3 regions of the Micromonospora sp. NPDC051141 genome follow, and region 3 is predicted to be linked to each of the others. Evidence: riboswitches for the same ligand, from Rfam matches in the RefSeq annotation. Region 3 holds a riboswitch; each other region holds the start of a gene.

Region 1 (3,257 bases), on a different contig from region 3:
CGGAGGGCTCACGGTGTCGCTGGGGCTCGGGTCGACGGTGGCGGTCGGGGTGGCGGTGGCGCTGGTGGTCGGGGTCGGTGATCCGGTGGGGGAGGCGGTGGGCGAGGCCGTGCCGGACGGGGTGGGTCCGGGCGAGGACGGCGGCAGGTCGACGCCGATGCGGCCGAGCGGCACCTGCGCGAGCCCGAGCAGCGCCTGGGCGGTGGCCCGGCGCCACTGGTCCCGGTCGGTGTCCGCGATCCCAGCCGCGACGGCGGTCGTGAAACCCTCGGTGCTGTAGGCGATGGCACCCGCGTCGGCGGTGGCCTTGCCGCCGTTCGCGCCGGTCAGCTGCAGCGGGGTCAGCGCGGCGACGGCGCGGCCGGCCTCGGTGTCGCGTCCGGCGGCGGCGAGGGCCTGCCCGGCCAGGCCGGTGCTGTTGGAGTTCGCGCCGGTCGTCGGCCCCGACCCGCCGAAGGAACCGTCGGTGTGCTGCTGGGCGACCAGCCAGTCGGCTCCCTTGCGCGCCGCCCCGGCCGCCCCGGTGGCGCCGTCGTCAGCGGCGCTCAGCAGCGCCTGCACGGCCATCGCGGTGGAGTCGACGTCGAGGGTGGCGCCGGGTTGTTCGTCGCAGGACGGTGACGGTCCGTCCGCGGTGTCCGGGTAGAGCCGGAAGCCGCCCGCCGCGCACTGCTGCCGGATGAGGAAGTCGACGGTGTCCTGCGGGACGTCACCGCTGCGGGCCAGGCCCAACACGGCGAAGGACTGGTCGAAGGTGTTGCTGGCGTCCGGTCCGCTGTCGGCGGTGACCCGGCTGGTGATCCGACCCCGCTGGTTACCGGCGTCCGCTGCGGAGATCAGCGACAGGGTTTCGGCGCGCAGGTCGTACCCGCCGAAGTCGGTGGGGTCGGCGCCGGCAGCGGAAGCAGCGTAGAGCAGCTTCGCGGTGGCGCCGCCGTCGGTGAAGCCCTCGATGCCCCACTCGTCGTAGCTGTTGTAGGCGCGCACGTGTGCCGCGACCTGCGCCGTGGCGGCCTGGCGGGTGGGCGTGTCCACGCCAGTGGCGGACAATGCGACGAGCCCGTCGATGGTCAGGCCCCAGTCCGGGCCGCCGAACGGTCCGGGCAGGATCCCGTCGGTGAAGTTGCCGCCCAGCCAGGTAGCGGCGTCCCGCGCGGCGGCGGCGTCAGCCGTGGCGGGCGCGGCCAGCACGGTCATGGGTACGGTGAGCGTGGCCAGGGCCGCCGCCGTGGTGGCGGCAAGGCCGGTGCCGAGTCGCCAGGGTGGGGACAGGGGCATAAGGGTGCCTTTCGCGGAGCGGTCGGTGAGAACTCCGGAAAGCATCCGAGACAAACGACACCCCGCTCCGCGAACTGCGGTGAGCGGGGTGGAATCGGACCTCGGCGGCCCGGACTTCACCCTGTAGACCTCGACAGTGGAAGCCGCTCGTCCCAGGCGAGGCGTTCCGGCTCGCGAGAAGGCTCTCGCTCACGGTTGCGGGTCAGCGCCGGCTTCTACCGGCTTCCCCCCACACGGGACGTATGCAGTTGTGTCCCCGGCGTACACCGGGTGCGGTCACCGTACCGCCCGGACGCCGTCCGGCGCCAGGGCGGTGACCGGGACCCGCTGCGATGCCGGTCACCGCCCTGGCGCGGCTCATCAGGGGGCGGTGATGCCCGGTGCGGCGCCGGCGCCGAACGACCAGCCCTCAACGCTGCCCGGGGCGGGGTTGTAGCTGGCCGCGCCGGAGGAGCTGTAGGACCAGGGGCCGCCGTGCGGCGCATGCCAGTACGACCAGTAGGCGGTGGCCGGTGGGGTGTTGACGCACGGGTCCGTCGCGGCGGTCGGCTTGCCGTTGATCCGACAGACGAACGCCAGCCCCCAGCGCTGGGTGCCGGTGACCGTGAACCCGGCACCCTGCAGAGCAGCGATCCCGGTCGCCGGGTCGCCGGGAGCACAGCCGACCTGGATGCCGCCGCCGAGGGCGGCGTAGTCGACGACGACGGTGACCCCCGAGGTGCCGGTGCAGGCCGCGGCCTGCGCGGCCTGCGGCGCGGGCTCGACGGCGGTCAGGGCGACGGCGGCCAGCGCGGCGGTCAGCAGACCGGCGAGCCGGGCCCGGATGGTGGATGGACGAAGGGACACGGATCCTCCTGAAGGTGGTCGGATGGCAGGGCGCTTACGGGCAGGCGAGGACGGGTGCGCCGGGGGCGGCGCCGGCGGCCGACAGGTCGGCGTAGCCGGTGCCGGTGAGGCCGAGGACGGCCTGGGCGGTGGCGCGGGCGGCGGTGTCCGGGTCGAACGCGCCGCCGTCGAAGTCGACCGCGCCCCGCCGGTCTGGCGTCGACGCGCAACCGACCTGCAGCCCGGCCAGGAACCGGTGCGCCCGGGCCCAGGCCAGCGGCCGGCCGGCGGCGCGCAGTGCCTGCGCGGCGAGGCCGGTGCTGTTGGCGTTCGGGACGCCGTCCGCATTGGCGAAGCCACCGTCGGGTCGCTGCACCGAGACCAGCCAGCGCAACCCGGCGGCGGCGTCGGCTCGGCGGCCGGTGGCCCGCAGCGCCTGCACAACCAGGGCGGTAGCGTCCACATCGGAGTGGCACGTCGGTTGGGCGGGCAGCACCGGGTAGCCCCCGTCGGGACACCGGGTGCCGGCCAGCCATGCAGCCGCTACCGGTGGCGCACCCTGCGAGGTGCGATCCAGGGCGAGTAGGGCGAAGGACTGGCTGAAGGCGTTGCTGTAGTCGCCGTAGGCCGACCGGTCGGAGAATCGCCCGGTGGGCGCCTGGAGCGACCGCAACCGGGCGATCAGGTCGACCCCGCCGACGTCGGTCGGGTTCCCGCTGCGGACCTCGACGGCGAGGGCCAGCTTGGCGGTCGCCCCGGCGTACGCCTCGGCGGCGCCGTCGCCGAGGTAACCGTCCCGGACGTCGGGTCGGGTGACCCAGGCCAGGGCCCGCGCGGCGGAGTCGTCGGCGACACCGGCGGCGGCGAAGGCGAACACCGCGTCCAGGGTCAGCCCCTGGTCCGGGTACGCGACGCCGTCGAAGACCACCTCGAAGCGTTCTCCGTCGACGAGTTGCCGGGCCAGCCACCCGGCGGCGGCCTCCGGCCGGTTCGGGCCGGGGACGGCGGCTACCCGTCCGGTCACGGCGGATGCGGGGGCGGCGAGGGTGAGGGCGGCGAGTACGCCGCAGAACAGGGCGAGCAGGGGATGCCGGCTCAGGCGGACGACCATCGGAAGCGCCTTTCCGGCCCGGCGGTCGTCAGAAACCCGGCCG
Region 2 (3,257 bases), on a different contig from region 3:
GAGGTAGCCGTCGAGGTGCAGCACGAAGTCGTCGAAGTCGTCGGCGTCGGGCATCGCCTCGGCGTGCAGGTCGTGGTGCAGTTCGGCGGCGCAGACCAGGTCCCAGATCTGCGTTCGCACGGTCGGCGCCTTGGCCGGGTCGAGGGCCTGCACGGTGGCGTACTCGTCGAGCAGTTGCTCCAGTCTGGCCAGGTCTCCGTAGGTCTCGGCCCGGGCCATCGGCGGCACCAGGTGGTCGACCACGACGGCGTGGGCACGCCGTTTGGCCTGGGTGCCCTCACCGGGATCGTTGACGATGAACGGGTAGACCAGCGGCAGGTCGCCCAGCACCGCGTCGGGGGCGCAGTCGGCCGCCAGGCCGAGGCCCTTGCCGGGCAGCCACTCCAGGGTGCCGTGCTTGCCCAGGTGCACCACGGCGTCCGCGCCGAACCCACCGTCGGCGACCGGCGCGGCGAGCCAGCGGTACGCGGCCAGGTAGTGGTGGCTGGGCGGCAGGTCCGGGTCGTGGTAGATGGCGATCGGGTTCTCCCCGAAGCCGCGCGGCGGCTGGATCAGCAGCACCACGTTGCCGAAGCGCAGGCCGGCCAGCACGATGTCCCCGCCGTCGGTGTACAGCTCGCCGGGCGGCTCACCCCAGTGCTCCCGCATCCGCTCGCGCAGCGGGGCGGGCAACTCGTCGAACCACCGCCGGTACGTGCGCCCCGGTATCCGGGCCTCGGCGGCGCGCTGCTGCTCCGGGGTGAGCCACTCCACGTCGTGGCCGCCCGCGGCGATCAACGCGTGGATCAGGGCGTCGCCGTCGTCGGGTGGCGGGGCGTCGCCCAGGTGGTAGCCGGCCTCGGCCATCGCCGCGAACAGCCGGACGGCGGAGGCCGGGGTGTCCAGACCGACCGCGTTGCCGACCCGGGAATGCTTGGTCGGGTACGAGCTGAGCACCACCGCGACGCGCTTGTCGGCGGCGGGCACGTGCCGCAGCCGGGCGTGGCGGACCGCGATGCCGGCCACCCGGGCGGCCCGGTCGGGGTCGGCGGCATAGACCGAGAGCCCGTCGGCGTCGATCCGCTTGAACGAGAACGGCACGGTGATGATCCGGCCGTCGAACTCGGGGATGGCCACCTGCATGGCGGCGTCCAGCGGGGACAGTCCGGCGTCGCTGCCCGCCCACTGCTCGCGGGTGCTGGTGAGGCAGAGGGCCTGGATCACCGGCACGTCCAGCGCCGCGAGGGCGCCGACGTCCCAGGCGTCCTCGTCGCCGCCGCCGGAGGCGTCCGCGGCCACCGCTCCGCCGGCGGCGAGCACGGTGACCAGCAGCGCGTCGCACCGGCCGAAGAGTCCGAGCGGACCGGCGCCGGTGGTCAACCCCCGCAGCGAGCCGCAGAAGATCGGCAGCGGGTTCCCGCCGGCGGCCCGTACCGCGTCGGCGAGCACGTCGACGAAGCCGGTGTTGCCGGCCAGCGCGTGCGCCCGGTAGAAGACGATCCCCACGGTGGGCCGGCCGGGCACGATCTCCGGATCGCCGTGCACGCCGTAGGCCGGGGTGGGCACGGGCGGGGCGAAGCCCTCGCCGGTGAGCAGCACCCGGTCGGCCAGGAACCGGGCCAGCCGGCCCAGGTTCGCCGGGCCGCCCTCGACCAGGTACGCGAGCGCCTGGGTGACCACACCGGACGGCACGGTGGAGACCGCCATCAGCTCCGCGTCGGGCAGCGCCTCACCGCCGAGCACCACCGTGGGGACGCCGCCGGCCAGCACGGCGGCCAGCCCGTCCGGCCACGTCTGCCGGCCGCCGAGCAGGCGTACGACGGCGAGATCGACGCCGTCGACGAGCGCGGGCACCGCGTCGGCGGCGACCCGTGCGGGGTTGGCGAGCCGGTAGTCGGCGTCGCTGGCGCGGGCGGCCAACAGGTCGGTGTCGGCGGTGGAGAGCAACAGGATGCGCACGGGAAACTCCGGAGAGTGACGCTCGGGGTCGCACGGAGGCGACCGGGGCGAAGCGGGAGGGGAGCGGCGTCAGCGGGTGCGGCGACCCGCGGCGCGACTCACCGGGACGCGGGTCGGCGAGCGGTCAACGCCGGCGGCAGGCGCCCCGACCGAAGGGGTCCACGGTCCCGGGTGCGCCGGCGCGGGGCATGCCGGCACGACCGGCGCCCTGCCGGGCGACGGGTGCGGCGGAGCGTCCACCGTGCGGGTCATGACGATGATCGTCGATGAAAGAGATGCCGTGCGTCATCGGGTCCTCCTCGGGTGTCCACGCCCTGGGGTACGTCCGACGGCCGAAGTATCCTGGCTTCCGGATCGACGCTCTCCCCCGGCCTTCCAGCCGCACGCACACGGCCGTGACTCGCGAGGGGGGATCGCTCCCCGGTGACAGTGGCGGGACCGCGCCGGAATCGCACCGGCTTCCTTCACTGCCGTCAGGCCGCGAATGCTGCCACACCTTCCGACCCCGGGTCAACGCCCCTCCCGCCAGGGGTGGGCGCGATCGCGCCATCGAAATGCGTTGATCGGTTTCTCCGGATGGGACGCCGTCACGATCACCCGGGCCGGTGACCCTGCCGCGCGATGCCGGCCGGGCCACCGGCCCCGACCCGGTGGACCGACGTCAGCCGGTGACCGATCCGGGGTTCCAGCGGTCGTGGTGGATCGCCGCGCCCAGGGGGCGGCGACGACGCCAGCCGTGCCGTTCGAGATCGGGCACCGCTTCGAGGTGGGTGACGGGGCCGAGGCAGAGCCAGGCGACGGGTCGGATGCCCGCGGGAATGGCGAGCAACCGCTGGAGGAACCGCTCGCGGTAGAACGACACCCAGCCGACGCCGAGGTTCTCGGCGGCGGCGGCCAGCCAGAGGTTCTGGATGGCCAGGCACACGGAGTACAGGCCGGCGTCGGCGATGGCGTGCCGGCCCAGGACCGCGGGGCCGCCACGGTCGGGGTCGTAGGTCACCACGATCGACAGCGTGGACTCCATGATCCCGTCGATCTTGATGCGGGAGAACCGCTGGGCCGCCTCGGCGTCGAGAGTGGCGGCGAACGTGTCACGCTCGGCCCGGACGTGCCGGTGGAACGCTTCGCGCAGGTCCCGGTCACGGACCAGGATGAAATCCCACGGCTGGGACAGTCCGACACTGGGCGCGGCGTGCGCCGCGGCCAGGACCCGGTCGAGGACACCGGGGTCGAGGGGCTCGCCGGTGAACTGGCCGCGGACGTCGCGGCGACGGTGGATCACGTCGTAGATGTCGCTGATCATGGGCAGGCTCCCGCTG
Region 3 (3,257 bases):
CTGGACGTGATCTGTGACCTGCTCGGCCTGCCGCCGACGACCGGATGCGGTTCCGCCGGTGGGGCGACATGTTCCTCGGCGCCGGCGACCTGAGCCGCGTGGAGGCGGCCCGGTCCGCCGAGGAGATGGGCGGCTACCTGTGGGAGCAGCTCGAACAGCGACGCGGCCGACCCGGCGACGACCTGCTCGGCCGGATCGCGACCGCCGCCGCCGACCAGCCGGTGGACGTCCAGATCAAGCTGCCGATCTCACTCGTGGTGGGTGGCTGGGAGACCACGGCCAGCTCGATCGCCACGTTCGTCCACGTGCTCCAGACCGAGCCGTACGGGCCGGCCGGCACCGGCTGGGCGTACCTTGTCGCGCACCCCGAACGGCTGGACGGCGCGGTCGCCGAGCTGGAGCGGCTGCACTCCACCGCGAACGGCGACGAGATGCCGCGGCGGGTGATGGCGGACGTGACGCTGCCCAGCGGTGCCCGGCTGGCGGCGGGCGACATCGTGGTCCCCTCACACGACGCCGCCAACCGCGACCCGGCGGTGTTCCCGGACCCGGAGCGGATGGACTTCGACCGCCCGCCCACCCCGCACCTGTCCTTCGGGCACGGCGCGCACTACTGCATCGGGGCCCACCTGGGCGCGCTGGAGGTCCGCACCGCGCTCGCCCTGCTGCTGCGGGAGCTGCCCGGCCTGCGCCTCGCGGTGCCGCCGGACGAGGTGCCCTGGAAGCCGGGCCACGCCATCCTCGGCCCGGTCGAGCTGCCGGTCACCTGGTAGCCGGCCCGCCCGCGACGCCGCCGACCGGCTCGGGCGCACCCGGCCACACCGTGGTCACCGCGCCCGGCCGCTCGCGGTCGAGGTGCAGGCGCAGCAGCAGCCAGCCCAGCGACACGCCGCCGATGAACAGGTACGCGGCCGGCGTGCCGAACGTGTCCCAGCAGGTGTGCAACGTGACCGCCGCGGCGAAGGTCAGCAGGAACGCGGCGAGCCGGCGTCCGCCGGGCGCGGCGGCGAGGGCGAACAACGCGCCGGCCGTGAGCCCGGTCCAGGACAGGTGCGCGGCCGGCGCGGTGAGACCGCGGATCAGCAGTGTCTGCTCGACCGCGCCGAGGTTGCCCTGCGACCCGACGAGCGTGGTGAACGCGTAGCCCATCGTCTCCAGCGCGGCGAAACCGGCGCCGGAGGCCACGCCGATCACCAGCCCCTCCCCCGGCGACCGGTGCCGCCGCCACAGCAGCAGGACGCCGACCGGCACGACGAGCTTCGCGGACTCCTCGATCAGGCCGACGAGGACCATCGGCAGCACGCCGAGCCGGTGCAGCGTGTCGTACTCCAACCAGCCGGCCGCGACGACACCGATCACCCCGCCGAGGAACGCGGCGAGGCCGACGATCGCGCCCGGGACCCGCCAGCGGCCGGACCGGCCCTCGGCGAACGTGAGGAACGTGGCCGGCGCGATCGCGGCGCCGAGCACGATCAGCGCGGGTACGAAGTTGATGTTCCGGGTGCCGATCAGGGTCTCCAGCACCAACAGGAACAGTCCGACGCCGACCAGCAGGACCAGGAGCCACGCCCAGCGGCGTCCGAGATTCGCCATGCCGCCCACTATCGTCCCCGGCCCCGGGGAGCGCCAACCGCGGGCGGCGTTCGTCCGGCATCGTGGACGGTGAGACGCAACCGACACGCCTGACCCGACATCTGGTGTTGCCCGCCGGGCATCACCGCCATATATGGTGTCCCCGCAGCTGGTTCGGCCGCGCCTCACCGGCGCGGCCGAGGCAAGAGGGAACCCGGTGGAAGTCCGGGACTGCCCCGCAGCGGTGAGTGGGAACGACCGCCGTCATCAGCACTGGGCCACCGGCCTGGGAAGCGACGGCCAGTAGGCGACCTCGTGTCACGCCCGCGAGTCCGAAGACCTGCCAGCGCGCCGTGCGCTGCCGCGTGCGGCGGTCGACGGTCGCGCGGGACGACCGACGCCAGCAGCCGGGCCGGTCCTGCGTGCCGTGCCCGTTGGCGTTCTCCCGCCGGCCGAGACCATCGGTGACAGCGAGGGAGAGGTCATGACGGTCGTACGGGAGAGTCAGCGGTCCGGTGTTACCGGGCCGGAGCAGCGCCGACTGGCGATGCGGGTCCGCAAGCGGGACGGCGACACCGAGCCGGTCGACGTCAACCGGATCGTCCGGGCGGTCGAGCGCTGGGTCGCCGACCTGGACGAGGTCGATCCGCTGCGGGTCGCCACCCGGACCATCAGCGGGCTCTACGACGGGGCGAGCACCGCGGAGCTGGACCGGTTGTCGATCCAGACCGCGGCGGAGCTGATCGGCGAGGAGCCGCAATATTCCCGGTTGGCCGCCCGGTTGCTGGCCGCGTACGTGGACGAGGAGGTCCGCGGACAGCAGGTGACGCGCTTCAGCGAGTCGATCGGGTACGCCCACGGGCTGGGGCTGATCGGTGACGACACCGCCGCGTTCGTGGCCCGCCACGCCGGTGAGCTGGACGACGCCGTGGACCCGGCCGGTGACCTGCGGTTCGAGTACTTCGGACTGCGTACCGTGGCGGACCGTTACCTGCTGCGGCACCCGGAGTCGCGGCTGGTGGTGGAGACGCCGCAGTACTGGCTGCTGCGGGTGGCCTGCGGGCTGTCGCACACCCCGGCCGAGGCGGTCGGTCTGTACCGGCTGATGTCCAGCCTGGCCTACCTGCCCAGCTCCCCCACGCTGTTCAACTCGGGCACCCGGCACACCCAGATGTCGTCGTGCTTCCTGGTGGACTCGCCCCGCGACGAGCTGGACTCCATCTACGAGCGCTACCACCAGGTGGCGAAGCTGTCGAAGTTCTCCGGCGGCATCGGCATCTCCTGGTCGAGGGTGCGTGGCCGGGGCGCGCTGATCCGGGGCACGAACGGGCGGTCGAACGGCATCGTGCCGTTCCTCAAGACGCTCGACGCCGGGGTGGCGGCGGTGAACCAGGGCGGCCGGCGCAAGGGCGCGGCCTGCGTCTACCTGGAGCCGTGGCACCCGGACGTGGAGGAGTTCCTGGAGCTGCGGGACAACACCGGCGAGGAGTCCCGGCGGACCCACAACCTCAACCTCGCCAACTGGATACCGGACGAGTTCATGCGCCGGGTCGAGGCGGACGAGGACTGGTCGCTGATCGACCCGTCCGACGCGCCGGAACTGCCCGACCTGTACGGCGAGGCGTTCGACGCCGCGTACCGGGCGGCCGAGAAGAAGGCGGTCCGCACGGTCCGGGCCCGCGACC

What was found. Region 3 has a riboswitch for cobalamin ahead of ACIA6B_RS18430 (ribonucleoside-diphosphate reductase subunit alpha). Riboswitches for the same ligand answer to the same signal wherever they lie in the genome.
Region 1: linked by a shared signal. The riboswitch ahead of ACIA6B_RS24785 (cell wall anchor protein) and the one ahead of ACIA6B_RS18430 (ribonucleoside-diphosphate reductase subunit alpha) in region 3 are both predicted to bind cobalamin.
Region 2: linked by a shared signal. The riboswitch ahead of cobN (cobaltochelatase subunit CobN) and the one ahead of ACIA6B_RS18430 (ribonucleoside-diphosphate reductase subunit alpha) in region 3 are both predicted to bind cobalamin.

What each region holds. Positions count from the first base shown of each region.
Region 1 is NZ_JBITFD010000014.1:98,366-101,622, forward strand. It holds gene ACIA6B_RS24785 (cell wall anchor protein) at 1-1,278, opposite strand, end outside; cobalamin riboswitch at 1,416-1,564, opposite strand; gene ACIA6B_RS24790 (hypothetical protein) at 1,639-2,124, opposite strand; gene ACIA6B_RS24795 (peptidase) at 2,159-3,214, opposite strand.
Region 2 is NZ_JBITFD010000020.1:33,348-36,604, reverse strand. It holds gene cobN (cobaltochelatase subunit CobN) at 1-1,938, opposite strand, end outside; cobalamin riboswitch at 2,274-2,403, opposite strand; gene bluB (5,6-dimethylbenzimidazole synthase) at 2,600-3,241, opposite strand.
Region 3 is NZ_JBITFD010000009.1:85,003-88,259, reverse strand. It holds gene ACIA6B_RS18445 (hypothetical protein) at 1-93, shown strand, start outside; gene ACIA6B_RS18440 (cytochrome P450) at 45-773, shown strand; gene ACIA6B_RS18435 (PrsW family glutamic-type intramembrane protease) at 763-1,593, opposite strand; cobalamin riboswitch at 1,726-1,935, shown strand; gene ACIA6B_RS18430 (ribonucleoside-diphosphate reductase subunit alpha) at 2,057-3,257, shown strand, end outside.